Regions from separate parts of the Shewanella sp. HL-SH5 genome, predicted to be linked through region 3. Evidence: predicted binding sites of a transcription regulator. Region 3 holds the regulator's gene; each other region holds the start of a gene.
What was found. The regulator sigma-54, encoded in region 3, starts transcription at its own class of promoters, with help from an activator protein. The targets are predictions, from matches to a motif close to GTTGGCACGNNNNTNGNNT.

Region 1 (5,664 bases), 2.0 Mb from region 3:
ACACGCTGATGTCGCTGACCGATTTGCTCAATGGTTGCGACTGGCCACTGTGTTGGCACTAAATCATCATATTGAGTTTTCGTTAATCCAGCGAGTCCGGCAAGATTAAAGTGTTTATCTGGAAAAGCTTGTTTCACTTTGGCACTAAGTAATGCAAATTCGCTAAATACACTGGCATTATGTTCGAAATCAAAGCCGTTAAAGCCCATTTTAATCGCCACTTGGCTCACCGCCCACCAATCTGGTTTTGCCTGACCTTTTGCAGTGATAAAGCTGCGTTGGCGGGTAATAGTGCGCTCGCTATTAGTGACTGTGCCACACTTTTCGGACCAACCTTGGGCGGGAAGCAATATATCCGCTAGCTTAGCGGTGTCAGAATCAGGACTCACTTCAGACACCACCACAAACGGGCAATCGGCTAGTGCTTTGGCAATTTTAGCGCTATTAGGCAGCGATACCACAGGATTAGTGCCCATAATCCATATGGCTTTTATTTTGCCATCGGCTAACGCATCAAACATATCGACAGCCGCTAAGCCTTTTTGTTTAGCCACGGTACCGCATTGCCAAAAGTCCGCCAGTAACGCCCGCTCATTATCAGCAAATCCCATATGACAGGCTAATTGAGTAGCCAAACCACCTACTTCTCGCCCGCCCATGGCATTAGGCTGTCCGGTCAGCGAAAAGAATCCGGCTCCAACCTGGCCTATTTGGCCTAATGCAAGATGACAATTAATTATCGCATTAGTGATATCGGTGCCATTCACTGACTGGTTAACACCCTGGCAGGTGGCAGTAACGACTTGCTCATGCTGACTAAAAAGTTGGTAAAACTGTACTAAGTCTGAATAAGCCACCCCAACAGAGTCGGCAAGTGTTTGCAGGTTTTTACTGAACTGTTGTGCGTGGGTAATGGCTTCAACAACACCTTCTGTGTGAGCATGAATATAGCGTTGATTTAGTGTGTTGTTATCTGCAATAAAGCCCAGCAAGCCAACAAATAAGTCTAAATCTGCCCCTGGGTTTATCGCTAAATGTAAATCAGCTTGCTTAGCGGTTGCGGTTGATAACGGGTCGACTACGACCAATTTGCAGCCATTGGTTTTTCTTGCTGCTAAAATACGTTGAAATAAAACCGGATGGGTCCAGGCGGTATTGGCACCAATTAAGACAATAACTTTTGCATGCTCAAAATCTTGATAACATCCGGGTACCACATCTTCACCAAATGCACGTTGCATTGCACTCACTGCTGAAGACATACACAGGCGTGAATTAGTGTCGACATTAGCGGTTTTTAAGAAACCTTTAACAAACTTGTTGGCAACATAGTAGTCTTCGGTAAGCAACTGACCTGATAAATAAAAGGCCACTGAATCTGAACCATATTGATCAATGGTTTGCTGAAATGTATCTGCAATTAATTGTGTAGCTGCATCCCAATCAAGTGGTTTACCTGAGCGCAACTTAGGATAGCGCAATGTGTGGGGCTGATTCAGACTGTCTAATAAACGTTCACCTTTAGCGCATAGCTGACCAAAGTTAGCAGGGTGAACATTGTCGCCTTGCAACATCAACCCTAAGCCGGTTTTACCAAGTGTGTGTGTTGAATTTTGGCTGATGGTTAATCCACAGCCAACACCACAATATGCACAACTTGATTGAATATCCGTCATTCCTACACCTATCTTCTCGCTACAATAATTGCATTTAATATCGCAACTAGCGTGCCAAATTTATACCGGATTGAAATTAAAGGTTTTTTATATATTTACTTAGGAAAGTAATCGAAAATTGCGCAGCCAAAGTGCAACAAGTCGCACCAATGTTGCGCATCTTATTGAAAACAAAGTAATTAAAATACCTCTTTAGAGGTATAGAGATTTAGCGAGGTGGGTTATTTGAAGGCGATAAAACAAAGTAGACAATGATCGATAGTATTGAAAAAATGTCGCAAAAAGTGTTGATATAACACCATCATCAACACATTAGCTTTCGCACTATTTAGCCACGCGACCATCATCGTGGCAGGCTTCGCAAGCAGGTTGTTCACCTACATTCACTTCATGTACCGCATGACAATCGACACACATCAACATGCCATCATGCGGTTTATGGTTATCATTCATTTTAGCTAATGAACCATGGCAACTTTGACATTGTTCAAATTCATATCCACCGTCAACCGAAGGTTCTTCATTTACATGACAGCTTTCACACCCGTTCATGCCGGCATGAAAATCAGCTAAGTTTTCCTCTGCGGCAGACGCGCCAATTGAAAAAGTGAGCACAGCAAAACAAACAGCGAATAGGGAACATAAGAAAATATTTTTCATATCAACCTCTTTTTATCCACGCTAGCCACAATGGTATTGAATAAAGGTCATTATTCATGATTGAGACTTTATATGGATGATTTTTTTAGCTTAAATCCAATTTAGTCGAACTACCGTACTTAAGCAACTATCATGTTATAACAAGACCTTAGCATTGAAGCTGAACTTGAAACGAGCGCTACATCAATACATCCATAATAAAAGTTATAAAACAAAAACTGGAGCACAAGGCTCCAGTTTAGTGGTGTTTATTTTACCGGCAATATTAGCTGTTCTTTAAAGCCGCAATGCGTTTTTCTAGTGGTGGATGGCTCATCATAAACTCAGCCATAGAACGCTTACCGCTAATACCTAACGCTGACATTTGAGCTGGCATTGCACCGGCTTCTGGGCCCGTTTTTAAACGTTCAAGCGCAGCGATCATCTTATTCTTACCCGCTAAACGTGCAGCACCTTCATCGGCTCTAAACTCACGTATACGAGAGAAGTAAGCCACAATGATTGAAGCTAAGATACCAAACAGCATATCTAATACAAACACCACGGCCATATAGGCAAACATACCTAAACCTTCACCTTCTTCACTGTTACTAGAGACAACATTATTAATAATACCCGCAACGACGCGTGCTGCAAAAATAACGAACGTGTTCACTACACCTTGAATTAGCGTTAACGTTACCATGTCACCGTTAGCAACGTGGCTAACTTCATGGGCTAAAACGCCTTCAATTTCATCCTGGGTCATGCCATAAAGTAAGCCTGAGCTTACCGCAACCAGTGAATTATTCTTACTTGGGCCAGTAGCAAACGCATTCATTTCAGGTGATTGGTAAATTGCCACTTCTGGCATTTTTATACCTGCTTGCTCAGCTTGACGAGCAACGGTTTCAACTAACCAGCGTTCAGTATTATCACGTGGATTGGTGATCACTTCACAACCCATGGTTTTCTTTGCCATCCATTTTGAAATGGCTAAACTGATAAAGGCGCCACCAAAACCGAAAATGGCAGCAAACACTAATAATCCACTCATCGTAGAAGTGTTAACTCCTAGAATAGACATTACAATTGAGGCCACTAGCAAAATTGCCATGTTGGTCGCAATTAACAAAAAGATACGCTTCATTTTAGCTCCTGTGTTGGCAAGATTGCCGATATCAATACATTCTACAGACATAATATGTCCGGTAAAATGATTTTCAAGGTATTGAAGATTAAATATGATTTAATCAACCAAGATACATTATTACGCGCAGATTTTAGGTACAGATACTTAATTGAAACTTAAATGTCGCTAAACAAAAACCGGAGAGTTATCTCTATTATCTTGCTGTGATTAACTTTGTTAATATGGGGATAATCGACTGTGGTTATTGAAGAAAAAAAGGATATTTTATGTCAGTGAATGCTTTATTATTGAGCGCTTCTAGAGTGGGTGACACCCCGTATTTACAGCATGCTGTTGAGCTTATAAAACCATTGTGTATAGCAGGACAAAAATGGCTGTTTATTCCTTATGCAGGTGTTGGTATAAGCTACAGTGAATATTTGGAAAAAGTCCGCCAAGGCTTAGCTGATTTACCCATCAGTATCAGTAGTATTGATGAATACGGCGATCCAAAACAAGCCATAAAAGATGCCGATGGTATTTTTATTGGTGGCGGTAATACGTTCCAATTACTCAATGAATTATATCGTTATGATTTAGTTCACCTGATTAAACAGCAGGTCAGTGAAGGTAAGCCTTATGTGGGCTGGAGCGCTGGTTCTAACATTGCAGGCTTGTCAATTCGCACCACCAACGATATGCCGATTATTGAGCCGCCTTCATTTACCGCTATCGGCCTAGTGCCATTTCAAATAAATCCACATTACAGTAATTATCAAGCACCGGGCCATAATGGTGAAACGCGTGCCCAGCGTTTATATGAGTTTACCCAAGTGGATCCGCTCACCCCCATTATTGCTATTCAAGAAGGTACTGCACTTAAGCTCGCTGATAGTAAGCTGACATTAGTGGGTAACAAGCCAGGCTATTTGTTCCAGGGTGAGCAGCAAGAAGTGCCGATTGAACCTGGCACAGATTTATCACAGTACTTATCCTAATATAATTTACTTACAGTGACTTTTTACAACTGTAAGTACTGATAATCATTTAATTCAATACCCAAGATGTGGATTAGCCACAGGGTATTGAATTACTTTACATCAAGCTTATCATTACTTGTTGAAGCAGAAGTGGGTTCAGATTCAGGTTTAGCATCTGTTTCACCTAATTGCTTACACAAGGGTTCATCATCTAACTGAGCCATTTGAGCAGATGCAGATGACAATGGTGAAGAGACTGTTGTGGTGTTTAAAGGTAAGTCTTCTGACTTAGTAAACACCTGCGCAGACAATTCAGCCGTTGCGGTATGAGATAATTTATCCACTAGTCGGTAGGCCACTATCACACCCGCAAGACCAAAAATAATTGAACCGATAATCTGGCCAATTAACACGCCGTAAACCTCGCCCCACTGCGCACCAAAGTAAACAAATGGAATGGTACCAATTGTGGCTTTACCCACATTGAAAAAGGTTGAATATTTAGCCTTGCCCAAATTATTGAAAGAAGCATTGGCGACAAACAATATTCCCGAAAAAATGAAAAACACTGCAATATACTGACAGAAGAACAATATCAGCTCTGCAGCATCGCCTTTCATATCAAAACCGCTCACAATGTGATGACGAAGTAAGAATAATATGAGTGATACGCTGACAACATAAATCACACAGAACTGAATCGCTTTATTCAAACTTTGTTTAACTCGATCAAATTCATTAGCACCAAAATTTTGTCCTACAATTGGCCCTACTGCGCCAGATAGCGCAAAAATCATCCCAAAACTAACCGGGATCAACCGGCCTAAAATAGCCCAACCAGCGACATAACTGTCACCAAAATCAGCAATAGCCCGGGTGACTACCGCATTGCCTATCGGTGTGGCGATATTGGTTAGCATTGCCGGCCCTGCAATCGCAAAAATAATCGGTAAATCCTGTTTGAACTCATCAAAGTTAAACTTGCCTACCAGCTGATGTTTAATTAAAACCCCATGCCCTGCAATGAACAATACGGCAAAGCGCGAAAATACTGATGCTACAGCGGCGCCTTCAATCCCCATAGCGAATACAAAAATAAAAATCGGATCAAGAACCGCATTAACACCGCCACCCGCTAATGTCGACATCATCGACAACTTGGCATCGCCTACCGCTCGAAGTGCGCCGCCCAGTGCCATTGCAAGACAAATTACCGGTAACGATGGCACTAATATAT
Region 2 (5,664 bases), 830 kb from region 3:
AGAAGAACGTAAACGTCAGTTTTTTGATGCTTTGCCTAATGGCAACATGAAAGTCAAAGATAATGTTAAGCGGTTAGTGAATTTTAGAGCGCATAATTTACTTGAAAGTTATACGCTTTTAGGAAAATACGACATTATTTTTTGTCGTAATGTATTGATTTATTTTGCGCCTGAGGCAAAGGCTAAAATTTTGCGGCAATTTGCTGCCGCTTTAAACCCAAAAGGTATTTTATTTCTTGGGGCATCAGAATCTATTTCCGGATTAACAGAAGAATTTGACATGGTCCGCTGTAACCCTGGTATATATTACCAAAAGAAAACCTAGCTTAACCTATTGAAAAGCATGTGTTACTTTTTTCACATGCTTTCCTTTCTATATATCCTCCCATTGATTAAATAATTGGCATAACCTTTGCTTCATATCTATCAGTTAGCTGATGGAGGCAATTTTATGGCGATTAATTTTGATAATGCACTTGGGGTACATCAATACTCCCTTGGTGTCAGGGCACAGCGCGCTGAAGTGCTATCAAGTAACATAGCGAATGCGAATACCCCAGGGTATAAGGCACGCGATGTCGATTTTGCCTCAGCAATGCAAGCTGCTAGTTCTCGTCAGAAAGGTTTAACGATGAACGCTACCAATGAAAAGCATTTTGATTTAACTGCTCTCAGTCAGCAACATGTCAAATTCCGAGTCCCTAACCAGCCTGATACTGGCGATGGTAATACGGTTGATATGCAACAAGAACAATCAGCCTTTATGCAAAACTCTATTGAATACCAAATGTCATTGGGATTCTTAGAAAGTAAGTTTTCAGGTATGCGTAAAGCATTACGAGGTGATTAATCATGAGCTTATTTAATATATTCAATGTCGCCGGTTCAGGTATGACAGCACAGTCTGTCCGCTTAAATACCACCGCAAGTAACATTGCTAATGCTGACTCTGTTTCCAGTAGTATTGATCAAACTTATCGTGCTAGACATCCTGTATTTGAAGCTGAAATGTCTAAAGCTAGTCATCAGCAATCAGGTTCTCATCGCGTTAATGTCAGTGGCATTGTTGAAAGTGATAAGCCATTGGTTAAAGAATATTCACCAGATCACCCTATGGCCGATGGTGACGGTTTCATTTATAAGCCTAATGTAAATGTAATGGAAGAAATGGCTGATATGATTTCAGCTTCTCGCTCTTATCAAATGAATGTTCAAGTCGCAGATGCAGCTAAAACAATGCTGCAACAAACACTTAGAATGGGTAAATAACATGATTATTGTAGGAGGTAAATGATGAGCCTCGTTAATCCATATAGTAGCCAATCTTTGCCACAACAGGCATCTGCATTGTCTAATACCGGTACGGTCAGTAAAAATACCGTCCAATCGAACACGGCGAGTACGACAACAGGTAATCCATTTCTAGATGGTATTCGTTTACCTGATGCGCCTGAAACTCCTGCAGCGAAAGATCAAATGCTTAAGCAGGAAGATTTTTTTGCACTGCTTAGTCAGCAACTTTCAATGCAAGATCCGTTTAAGCCAGTTGATAATGATCAAATGATTGCTCAAATGGCTTCATTCTCAACAGTTGATGGTATTTCAAATTTAAATAAAGAAATTCTCAATTTGAATGGTGTAATGAGTTCAAGCCAGGCATTACAAGCTTCTAGTTTAGTTGGGCGCAAAGTGTTGATCCCATCAGACACTGGATCTATTTCGCCGGCAAGTCCTGAACTTAAAGGTGTGGTAAGTACACCTGCTGCTATTGATAAAATAAGCATTCGTATTGAAGATGAATCAGGTCAGTTAATTAAGACCTTTGATATTGATGGCAGTGCAGGCGGAAACGTCGATGTGACATGGGACGGTTTAGATAAAAATGGTAAACCTGTGGTTGAAGGTGCTTACGTCATTAAAGCTAGCGGTAAAGTCGATGGACAATCTCAAGATTTACCTGTTTCTACTTATGCACATGTGACGAGTGTTTCATTAGGTACAGCAGCAACTGGGGCGATTCTCAATCTTCGAGGTATTGGTGGCATTAAATTGACCGATGTACTTGCGGTGTCCGAATCATAAATTTAATAACGCTTGTGACAAGAAATTGTCATTAAAGAAAACCTGATTACTCGAGGTGAAATATGTCTTTTAACATCGCATTAAGTGGTATTGCAGCCGCTCAAAAAGATCTAAATACCACAGCCAATAACATTGCAAACGTAAATACCATAGGCTTCAAGGAGTCTCGTGCGGAGTTTGCCGATGTGTATGCTAACTCAATTTTTTCTAACAGCAAAACTGCAGTCGGTGGCGGTGTTGCTACAACTCAAGTAGCACAACAGTTTCACCAAGGTAGTTTACAGCTTACCAGTAACTCTTTGGATATGGCGATAAGTGGTGGAGGTTTTTTTGTGACCTCATCAGGGATTGGCACACGTGACCAATCATTTACCCGAGCAGGCGCTTTTAAGGTTGATTCAAACAATTATATGGTTGACTCAGCGGGCAACTTTTTACAGGGCTTTCCTGTGGATAAGGACGGTAATTCGACTTCAGTGAGTTTAACCACTACTCAGGCAATTAAAGTACCAGACACAGCAGGAAGTCCTATTATGTCTAGTAAAGTCGGCCTACAGATGAATCTAAATGTCGGTGAGTCACCTTTAGACCCTGCTGCATTTGATCCTGACAATGCAGATACATTTAATAATTCTACTTCAGTGACTATCTATGACTCTCTGGGTGAATCGCATATCATGACCAGCTACTTTATTAAGCCTGAAAACGGTTCTTACACAGGTGAAAGTAACTGGGTTGCATTTTACGCCATTGATGGTAAACCAGTAAGTTTAGACGGTGCAGCAGGCCAATATAGTGTTGATACTACGGGTGATGGTTTAGTTGATGGTGCACCTCGTGATGCACAAACTGCAGGTGGTTGGAGAGGATCTGTCATAAAGTTTAATGACTCTGGTACTTATACCGGTAGCAATCCTACAGTGATAAAAACTCTGCCACTGGGTGTTACTGGTGCCAATGTATTAGGGCCTGGAGCTGATGGCTCTCAGGCTGTTACGATTGATTTTAATAATCCGACACAATATGCCTCACCATTTGAAGTCACTGAGTTAACTCAAGATGGTACAACAGTAGGTCGATTAACTAACGTAGGTATAGGTGCTGATGGTTTAGTCACAGCAAGCTATAGTAATGGTTCTACTGTGCCTTTATCGCGAGTCGCTTTAGTTCGCTTTGCAAATGAGCAAGGTTTAACTCAGGTAGGGAATACTGCCTGGAAGGCGAGTTTAGATTCTGGCCCTGCATTAGCGGGCGAAGCAAATAGCGGTACTTTCGGAAGTATTCGTTCTTCATCACTTGAACAATCGAATGTTGACTTAACTACAGAATTAGTTGATTTAATCTCTGCCCAACGTAACTTCCAAGCCAATTCCCGTACGCTTGAAGTTAACAATACCTTGAACCAAACGATATTGCAGATCAGATAATACGCTTCCTGACAGCACTCGTTTCATTGGTTTTTATAATATTAGCTTTAATAAGGTGTTGCCCATAGCGGCAACACCTTGCCTTTTATTTTCATTATTTTTTTTCACTTTCTCTTATCGGTGTTTTTTTGACACTTCATTCACAATACTATGTTTTAAATCGTATCCCCACCTAATTAAATCAGTTACTTATATTTACCGTGATTGTTGGCATGCCCTTTGCTTTGTCTAGTTAGTATCTTTATTTAAAGCATTATTGACGGAGCGGCAAATGGACAAATTTTTGTATGTTGCAATGAGCGGTGCAAAGCAAGGCATGAATGCTCTTGCCGTTCGTGCGAACAACTTAGCCAATGCCAACACCGATGGCTTCAAATCGGATATGACCCAAGCAAGGTCAATGCAGGCGTTTGGCGAAGGTTTGCCTACGCGAGTATTTTCAATGATTGAAAGCCCTGGGTCTAATTTTTCTCCAGGTCCTATCAGAGAGACTGGTAATGACTTAGACATTGCCATTAAAGGTGATGGCTGGATTGCAGTGCAAGCGGCTGATGGGTCAGAAGCTTATACCCGTGCAGGACATTTGAAGTTCGATAGTACTGGACTGCTGGTTAATAGTCGTAATACGCCAATTATGGGCGATGCAGGCCCTATTGTTTTGCCACTGCCAATCGATAAAGTTCATATTTCACAAGATGGCATTATTTCAATTCGCCCTCAGGGAGCGACAGCTGAAGTGATTGAGGAAGTAGCCAGAATTAAATTTGTTAATCCGGGCAATGATCAAATGATGCGCGGTGAAGATGGCTTATTTCGCTTAATGTCTGGTTTGCCTGCACCCAAAGATCCCATGGTACAAGTTGAAAGTGGTGCTGTTGAAGGCAGTAATGTTAACCCTGTACATGAAATGGTGGCGATGATAGATATTCAGCGTCAGTACGAAATGCAAGTGAAGATGATGAAAAATGCAGAAGAAGCAGATCGCTCATCTTCATCGTTACTAAGAATTGGTTAGGAGTATTTATTATGCATCCAGCTCTGTGGATTAGTAAAACGGGTTTAGACGCCCAACAAACAGATATTGCGGTTATTTCAAATAATGTGGCGAATGCTAGCACCATAGGTTACAAAAAAGGCCGTGCGGTATTTGAAGATTTGCTCTATCAAACAATTAACCAAGCCGGTGGGATCAGTGCCGACAATACCAAGTTACCTAATGGTTTAAATCTAGGTGCGGGTACCAAAGTTGTTGCTACGCAAAAAGTGTTTACCCAGGGCAACATGCTCACAACCGACAATTCACTAGATTTAATGATTGAAGGTCCTGGTTTCTTTGAAGTCCAAATGCCTGATGGCACAGCAGCCTATACCCGTAATGGTCAATTTAGCTTAGATGATACCGGGCAAATTGTTACCCCTGGTTCAGGCTACGTATTGCAACCGCCAATTACTATTCCTGAAGATGCTATGAGTATTACTGTCTCTGCTGAGGGTGAAGTGTCAGTTAAATTGGCTGGTGCAACAGATAATCAGACAATCGGTCAGCTTACCATGACAGACTTTATCAACCCGTCTGGACTTGATCCACTGGGTCAGAATCTCTATACCGAAACCGGTGCCAGTGGCACGCCTATTCAAGGTACTGCTTCACAAAATGGTTTAGGGGCAATCCGTCAAGGCGCATTAGAAACATCGAATGTTAATGTGACAGAAGAATTAGTTAACTTAATTCAAAGTCAGCGGATCTATGAAATGAACTCGAAGGTTATTTCAGCGGTAGATCAAATGCTGTCTTATGTTAATCAAAATCTTTAGGGGGCAGTGATGAGTAAACTTCTTGTTTTAGCTACAACAGCCATGCTGTTAGTCGGTTGCAGTTCTACTCAGAAAAAGCCGATCCCAGATGATCCTTTTTACGCGCCTGTTTATCCAGAAGAACCTTCGACTCAAGTGGTGGCGACGGGATCTATATTTTTAGATTCACAAGCTTCAAGTTTGTACTCGGATCTTCGTGCGCACAAGGTAGGTGACATCATTACCGTTGTATTGAAAGAGTCTACCCAGGCGACCAAAAGTGCTAACAATGAAATGAAGAAGAATACCGGCCTGAGTGTTGAACCGCTTTATGCGGGTGGCGGTAATGTCTCTATTAAAG
Region 3 (5,664 bases):
TAACCACGCTAGCTGCTGCTGTAATACTTTACCTTGCTCTTCTATATTTCGAACATCAACACTTATAGCCACCAGTTCATTGGTGTTTCTAAGCTGTTCTAATAGCCGTCCAATTAAGGGCAGTGGTAAGTTATCAACGCAATAGTAACCTAGGTCTTCTAGTACCCTAAGTGCGACAGATTTACCTGAGCCCGAACGACCGGATACAATGACTAATTTCATGCTGTGATAACCTGATAGAGTTCAGTTGAGTTACTTGCTTTTCGTAACTGCTTAAGAATATGTTTATCCGATAACTTTTCAGCCATTGAGGATAGGGTACTGAGATGTTGCTGACACTGGTCTGCTGGCACCAGTAATGCAAATAAGAGATCCACTGGTTGTTTGTCGATAGCATCAAATGAAATCGCTTCTTCGCACTTTATAAAAACCGCGATAGGGCGAACGATGGACGTTAAACGACCATGCGGGATTGCAATGCCAGAGCCTATTCCTGTGCTACCCATCTTTTCTCTAGCCACTAGGCTTTCAAAAATCTCTTGTGAAGAGAGGGATGGGTACTGGGCTGCAGCTAAATCGCTGATAAGCTCCAGTACCTTTTTCTTACTGCCCGGTGTGGCACAGGAGGTGCATTCCGGCTGCAGGATGGTACTAAGTTCCATCATTAATGCTTAGTTAATTTCTCTTTGTGTTTAATGACCTGACGATCGAGTTTATCAATCAGGGCGTCTATAGCGTGATACATGTCAGCATGTTCAGATGTCGCAAATACCTCAGCTCCATTCAAGCTGACTTTTGCTTCAGCTATCTGTTGTTGCTTTTCGACATTTAATACTACGTGGACATTATTGATCTGATCGAAATGTCGTTCAAGTTTTGTAAACTTACTTGTGACATATTCTCTTAGTGATTCAGTAATTTCAATATGATGACCCGTTAAGGTGATTTGCATATTTATCCTCCAATTGCCTAGGTAGATTATAAACTCTTACGTTGGTTTGAGGGAGGGATCATCATCGCTTCGCGGTATTTCGCTATGGTACGACGTGCAACATTAATCCCTTGTTCTGCCAGAAGATCTGCCATTTTACTGTCGCTTAGTGGTTTTTTCTGGTTTTCAGCAGCAACCAGCTTTTTAATAAAAGCTCTAATTGCTGTAGACGAACATTCTCCGCCATCATCAGTACTGACATGGCTAGAGAAAAAATACTTAAGTTCGAACAGTCCGCGCGGTGTGTGCATATACTTTTGTGTGGTGACACGCGAAATAGTGGACTCATGCATTTCGACAGCTTCAGCTATGTCATTCAACACCATAGGCTTCATGGCTTCAGCACCGTACTCAAAAAAACCTTGCTGAAATTGCACAATACAATTGGATACTTTAAGCAGGGTGTCGCTGCGGCTTTCTAAGCTTTTGATAAACCATTTGGCTTCTTGTAAGTGACCTCGAATAAATTGAGTGTCTGTTGAACTCTTACTGCTTTTTGCCATGGCGGCATATTGTTGATTAATACCTATTTTTGGCATGTTATCAGGGTTCAATTCAACCACCCAACGGCCATTCTTTTTGGTCACTGACACGTCTGGGATAACATATTCATCATCCGGTGGGGTGATCATCGTGCCAGGACGTGGATTTAAAGATTGAATTAATTCAATTGCTTCGCGCAGCTCATCTTCTTTTAGCTTAGTTTTGCGCATGAGTGTGCGAAAATCACGTCCAGCAATCAAATCTAAATAATCTTTGATTAACATTCTGGCATTATCAATATGGGGCGTGTCTGGTGCAAACTGAACAAGTTGAATCAATAAACATTCACTTAAGCTACGTGAGGCGACACCCAGAGGGTCGAAATGTTGTATACGTTTTAGTACCGCTTCGACTTCGTCTAATTCGACAGAATCATCGCCCATAGCTTCTAAAATATCTTCAGTACTTTGGGTGAGATAACCTGTGTCATCAATGGCATCAATAATGGCTGTGGCAATAGCGAGGTCTGTTTCAGAAAAAGGGGTTAGATTTTTTTGCCATTCTAAATGCTCGTATAATCCTTCGGATGTTTCACCTTGGAAGGGCATGTCATCATTTGGCATGCTGCCAGAACCCGAACCAGGGCTTGCCATTGGGGAGGCGCTGTACACTTCATCCCAGGTAGTGTCCATTGGCAAGTCTTCAGACATTTGCTCTTTAGTCATTGACTCTGCGGTGTCGACATTTGAAGTGTCTTTTTCGACTACAGGTGCGCTTACTTCATTGAAGTCAGTTTCTGATAGGTCTTTGGAGTTATCATTTTTGTTGCTAAGTGCTGAAAATTCATCTTCCATTTCAAGCAAAGGATTGGAATCTAATACTTGTTGAATTTCTTGCTGTAACTCCAAAGATGATAACTGCAGCAAACGTATAGCTTGTTGCAGCTGTGGGGTCATAGTGAGGTGCTGACCCATTTTAAGTTGGAGTGAAGCTTTCATTACTGCTGATCCCTAGAAGAATTCGGCTTTCTACACTGATTAAAGTGAGTGATAGTCGCAATTTTTTAACAAATGGTTTTACTTTACCTATACACGATCAATTAGCTTAGTCGCCAGAAACATTTTGCCAAGCAAGTGCTTCAGATCCTATTTAGATTAACTATAGCTTGAATTGTTCGCCTAAGTATACTGCTCGAACTTGCTGATTGTTGAGTACTTCAGTTGGGGTGCCTTCGGCAATCAAATTCCCCTGGCTAACAATATATGCCCGCTCACACACATCAAGTGTTTCACGGACATTATGATCAGTAATTAATACGCCTAGGCCACGGTGTTTGAGTTGCAGAATAATTTTCTTAATATCAATCACTGAAATAGGGTCAACACCCGCAAAGGGCTCATCTAACAATATAAATTTAGGATTGGCTGCTAAAGCGCGTGCAATTTCTACCCGTCGTCTTTCACCACCAGATAGCGACATGCCTAAGCTATCGCGAATATGGGTAATATGGAATTCTTCTAAAAGATGCTCCAGTTCCTGAATTCGCTCATCCGAAGTCATCGATTTTCGGGTTTGCAACACGGCCATAATATTATCGTGCACACTGAGTTTTCTAAAAATACTGGCTTCTTGTGGTAAATAGCCAATACCTTTTCGCGCACGTAAATGCATTGGGTCAGCAGTTAAGTCATCGTCATCAATTAAAATGCGGCCATGATCACTTTTGACTAAACCAACAACCATATAAAACGTGGTCGTTTTACCTGCGCCATTGGGACCAAGTAGTCCGACAATTTGGCCTGTTTTTACAGTTAAGCTGACACTTTTAACCACTTGACGACTTTTATAGCTTTTAGCTAAATTCTCAGCTGTTAAGGTAATTTGGGTCATTGGTTACCTTGCTTTTTTAACGGGATTTCAGGTAATTTTTGTGCTGGTGACTCATCATTTTGGAAATTTTCCGGTTGAATAATGGTAATAACACGATCTTCACCTTTACCGGTACTTTCAGCGATAAGTTCCTGAGCATTGATATTGTAACGGATCACGTTACCCGTCACTTTACTGCCTGCTTGATCTAGCTTAGCGTTACCGGTTAATAACAGTCCAGTTGTTGCTAAGTCATAACGAATTTCATTGGCGCTTGCTGTACCTATGCGACCATCATCAAGTTCTTGTGAAAATGTAGCAGGGTTACCGGTCGCAATGAGCGTTTTAGTCTGGCCGTTTTCAGCTGAAAATGCCCGCAGTTCATCGGCTTCGATATTGATCGAGCCTTGGGTAATTTTTACTGGGCCGTTAAAAATAATTTGATTATTTTTAACATCAGCTCGTTGACTTACGGCAGCAATTTTAAGCTCTTGCTTCAAATCGCCTTCTTTAGCTACGGCGTTTCCTGCTAATACACTAATCGCTAAAGTGCAAATAACACTGCTTTTACCGAGCAATGTGGTTAAAAACTTAATGTGGTTCATATGTCCCTTCTACCTGGCTGAGTAAGGTAATTTGTTCTGCATTGAGATCGGCAAATAGCCCTAAGCCTTGAATAATAAAACCATTACCTTTAATGGTAACTGACTCTTCAGAACGACCTATCATAGTGTTTAAATTAAAGGTGACTTGTTGAGTTTCAAGTGATTGTAATGGTTCTTCAATATCAATGGCATCAATTACTACATCGTTATGTAAACTGACTTCATTTGAATGTTGATCTAAGGTCGCATTTTTAGCTGTTATTTGCCACTGCGCTTTACCATTTTCAGGGTAAAGAAGTAGTACAGGCGCAGTAAATGAAGTGGTATTTGTGCTGGTGAAATGTTCCATATGCTCGGCGCTAACTTTGCTGTCAATAAACCCGAGTTTATTAAATTCTGTCGTGCGAAGATTGTCAGCCACAAAATCAGGTCGCTCAATTCTAGGATCTTTAATTAACGCCATTTGGTTACGTTTGACTTGTACTTGCCAATACAATACCAAGGCTAAGCCAAAAAATGCACAAATAGCCAGTGTGGTTCGATTCATATGCTCATACCATGGGCACTTTCAAATTTATTTTGGCTTAATAACAACAAATCAGTGAGTTCTCTTAAGGCACCATTACCACCTTTAATGGTGGTTATCATATGGCAATGTTGTTTCACGTAAGGATGGCCATCGGCCACGCTGACAGCAAGTCCTACTACTTTCATCACAGGTAAATCTACCATGTCATCGCCAATATAAGCTACTTGTTCAGCAGTAACGTTATATTTTTTGATTAATTCCTCGTAGGGAGTAAATTTATCATCTATTCCTTGATAGATATCTTTGATGCCTAAAGCTGTCATGCGATTTTCGACAATTTTAGATTTTCGTCCGGTAATAACCGCCACATTAATGCCACTGGTTAATATTGAGCGAACGCCATATCCGTCTCGTGTATGGAATGCTTTTGACTCTTCGCCGCTATTATTAAGGTAAATACGGCCGTCAGAAAAAACACCGTCAACGTCGCAAATAAGCAGTTTAATTTTTTGAGCGCGCAGCCAAATATCATCACTAATAGGGCCATAAAAACCTTGGTGAGTGTGCGTATTTATTGTCATGTTTAAATTACTCCTGCTTTGACCATATCGAGCATATTCAATGCACCAATAGGCTGGTGTGCGTCATTGACCACAATCAAACCATTAATGCTTTTCTCATCCATTATTTGTAACGCTTTAGCGGCCAAGATGTTAGCCGGGCTAGTGACACATTTTTTGGTCATAACCTGTGAAATAGGCGTGGTGCGAAGATTGACTTCTGCATCGATAACACGTCGTAAATCACCATCAGTAAAAATACCGACTAAAACATTATTACCATCAACAACCGCGGTCATACCTAAGCCTTTATTTGATATTTCATACAAGGCTTCAGTGATACAAATATCTTGCTGTACCAAGGGGAGATCTTTGCCTTGGTGCATGACATCATTAACCTTGAGTAATAATTTTCGGCCCAAAGAGCCCCCTGGATGTGAGAGGGCAAAATCATCACGGGTAAAACCTTTTGCTTGTAATAGGGCGACCGCTAAAGCATCTCCCATGACTAATGTCGCCGTCGTGCTTGATGTTGGCGCTAACCCAAGGGGGCAAGCTTCTTCTAGCACTTCAATACATAAATGCACTTTTGCCAGCTTCGCCATATTAGAGTCTGGTTTACCAGTA

Region 1: a site for sigma-54 is predicted at 1,717-1,735, ahead of ACRWQM_RS06095 (molybdopterin oxidoreductase family protein). Genes of this name have one in related genera too.
Region 2: a site for sigma-54 is predicted at 3,716-3,734, ahead of flgF (flagellar basal-body rod protein FlgF). Genes of this name have one in related genera too.

What each region holds. Positions count from the first base shown of each region.
Region 1 covers NZ_CP195038.1:1,406,628-1,412,291, reverse strand. Annotated here, with positions in the region: gene ACRWQM_RS06095 (molybdopterin oxidoreductase family protein) at 1-1,676, opposite strand, end outside; gene ACRWQM_RS06090 (cytochrome c3 family protein) at 2,001-2,336, opposite strand; gene htpX (protease HtpX) at 2,602-3,465, opposite strand; gene pepE (dipeptidase PepE) at 3,735-4,445, shown strand; gene ACRWQM_RS06075 (MATE family efflux transporter) at 4,538-5,664, opposite strand, start outside.
Region 2 covers NZ_CP195038.1:2,773,542-2,779,205, reverse strand. Annotated here, with positions in the region: gene ACRWQM_RS12155 (CheR family methyltransferase) at 1-325, shown strand, start outside; gene flgB (flagellar basal body rod protein FlgB) at 452-850, shown strand; gene flgC (flagellar basal body rod protein FlgC) at 853-1,269, shown strand; gene flgD (flagellar hook assembly protein FlgD) at 1,294-2,082, shown strand; gene flgE (flagellar hook protein FlgE) at 2,145-3,509, shown strand; gene flgF (flagellar basal-body rod protein FlgF) at 3,781-4,524, shown strand; gene flgG (flagellar basal-body rod protein FlgG) at 4,536-5,324, shown strand; gene flgH (flagellar basal body L-ring protein FlgH) at 5,334-5,664, shown strand, end outside.
Region 3 covers NZ_CP195038.1:3,602,393-3,608,056, reverse strand. Annotated here, with positions in the region: gene rapZ (RNase adapter RapZ) at 1-222, opposite strand, end outside; gene ptsN (PTS IIA-like nitrogen regulatory protein PtsN) at 219-662, opposite strand; gene hpf (ribosome hibernation promoting factor) at 665-952, opposite strand; gene ACRWQM_RS15735 (RNA polymerase factor sigma-54) at 979-2,472, opposite strand; gene lptB (LPS export ABC transporter ATP-binding protein) at 2,633-3,364, opposite strand; gene lptA (lipopolysaccharide transport periplasmic protein LptA) at 3,361-3,948, opposite strand; gene lptC (LPS export ABC transporter periplasmic protein LptC) at 3,935-4,495, opposite strand; gene kdsC (3-deoxy-manno-octulosonate-8-phosphatase KdsC) at 4,492-5,058, opposite strand; gene ACRWQM_RS15710 (KpsF/GutQ family sugar-phosphate isomerase) at 5,061-5,664, opposite strand, start outside.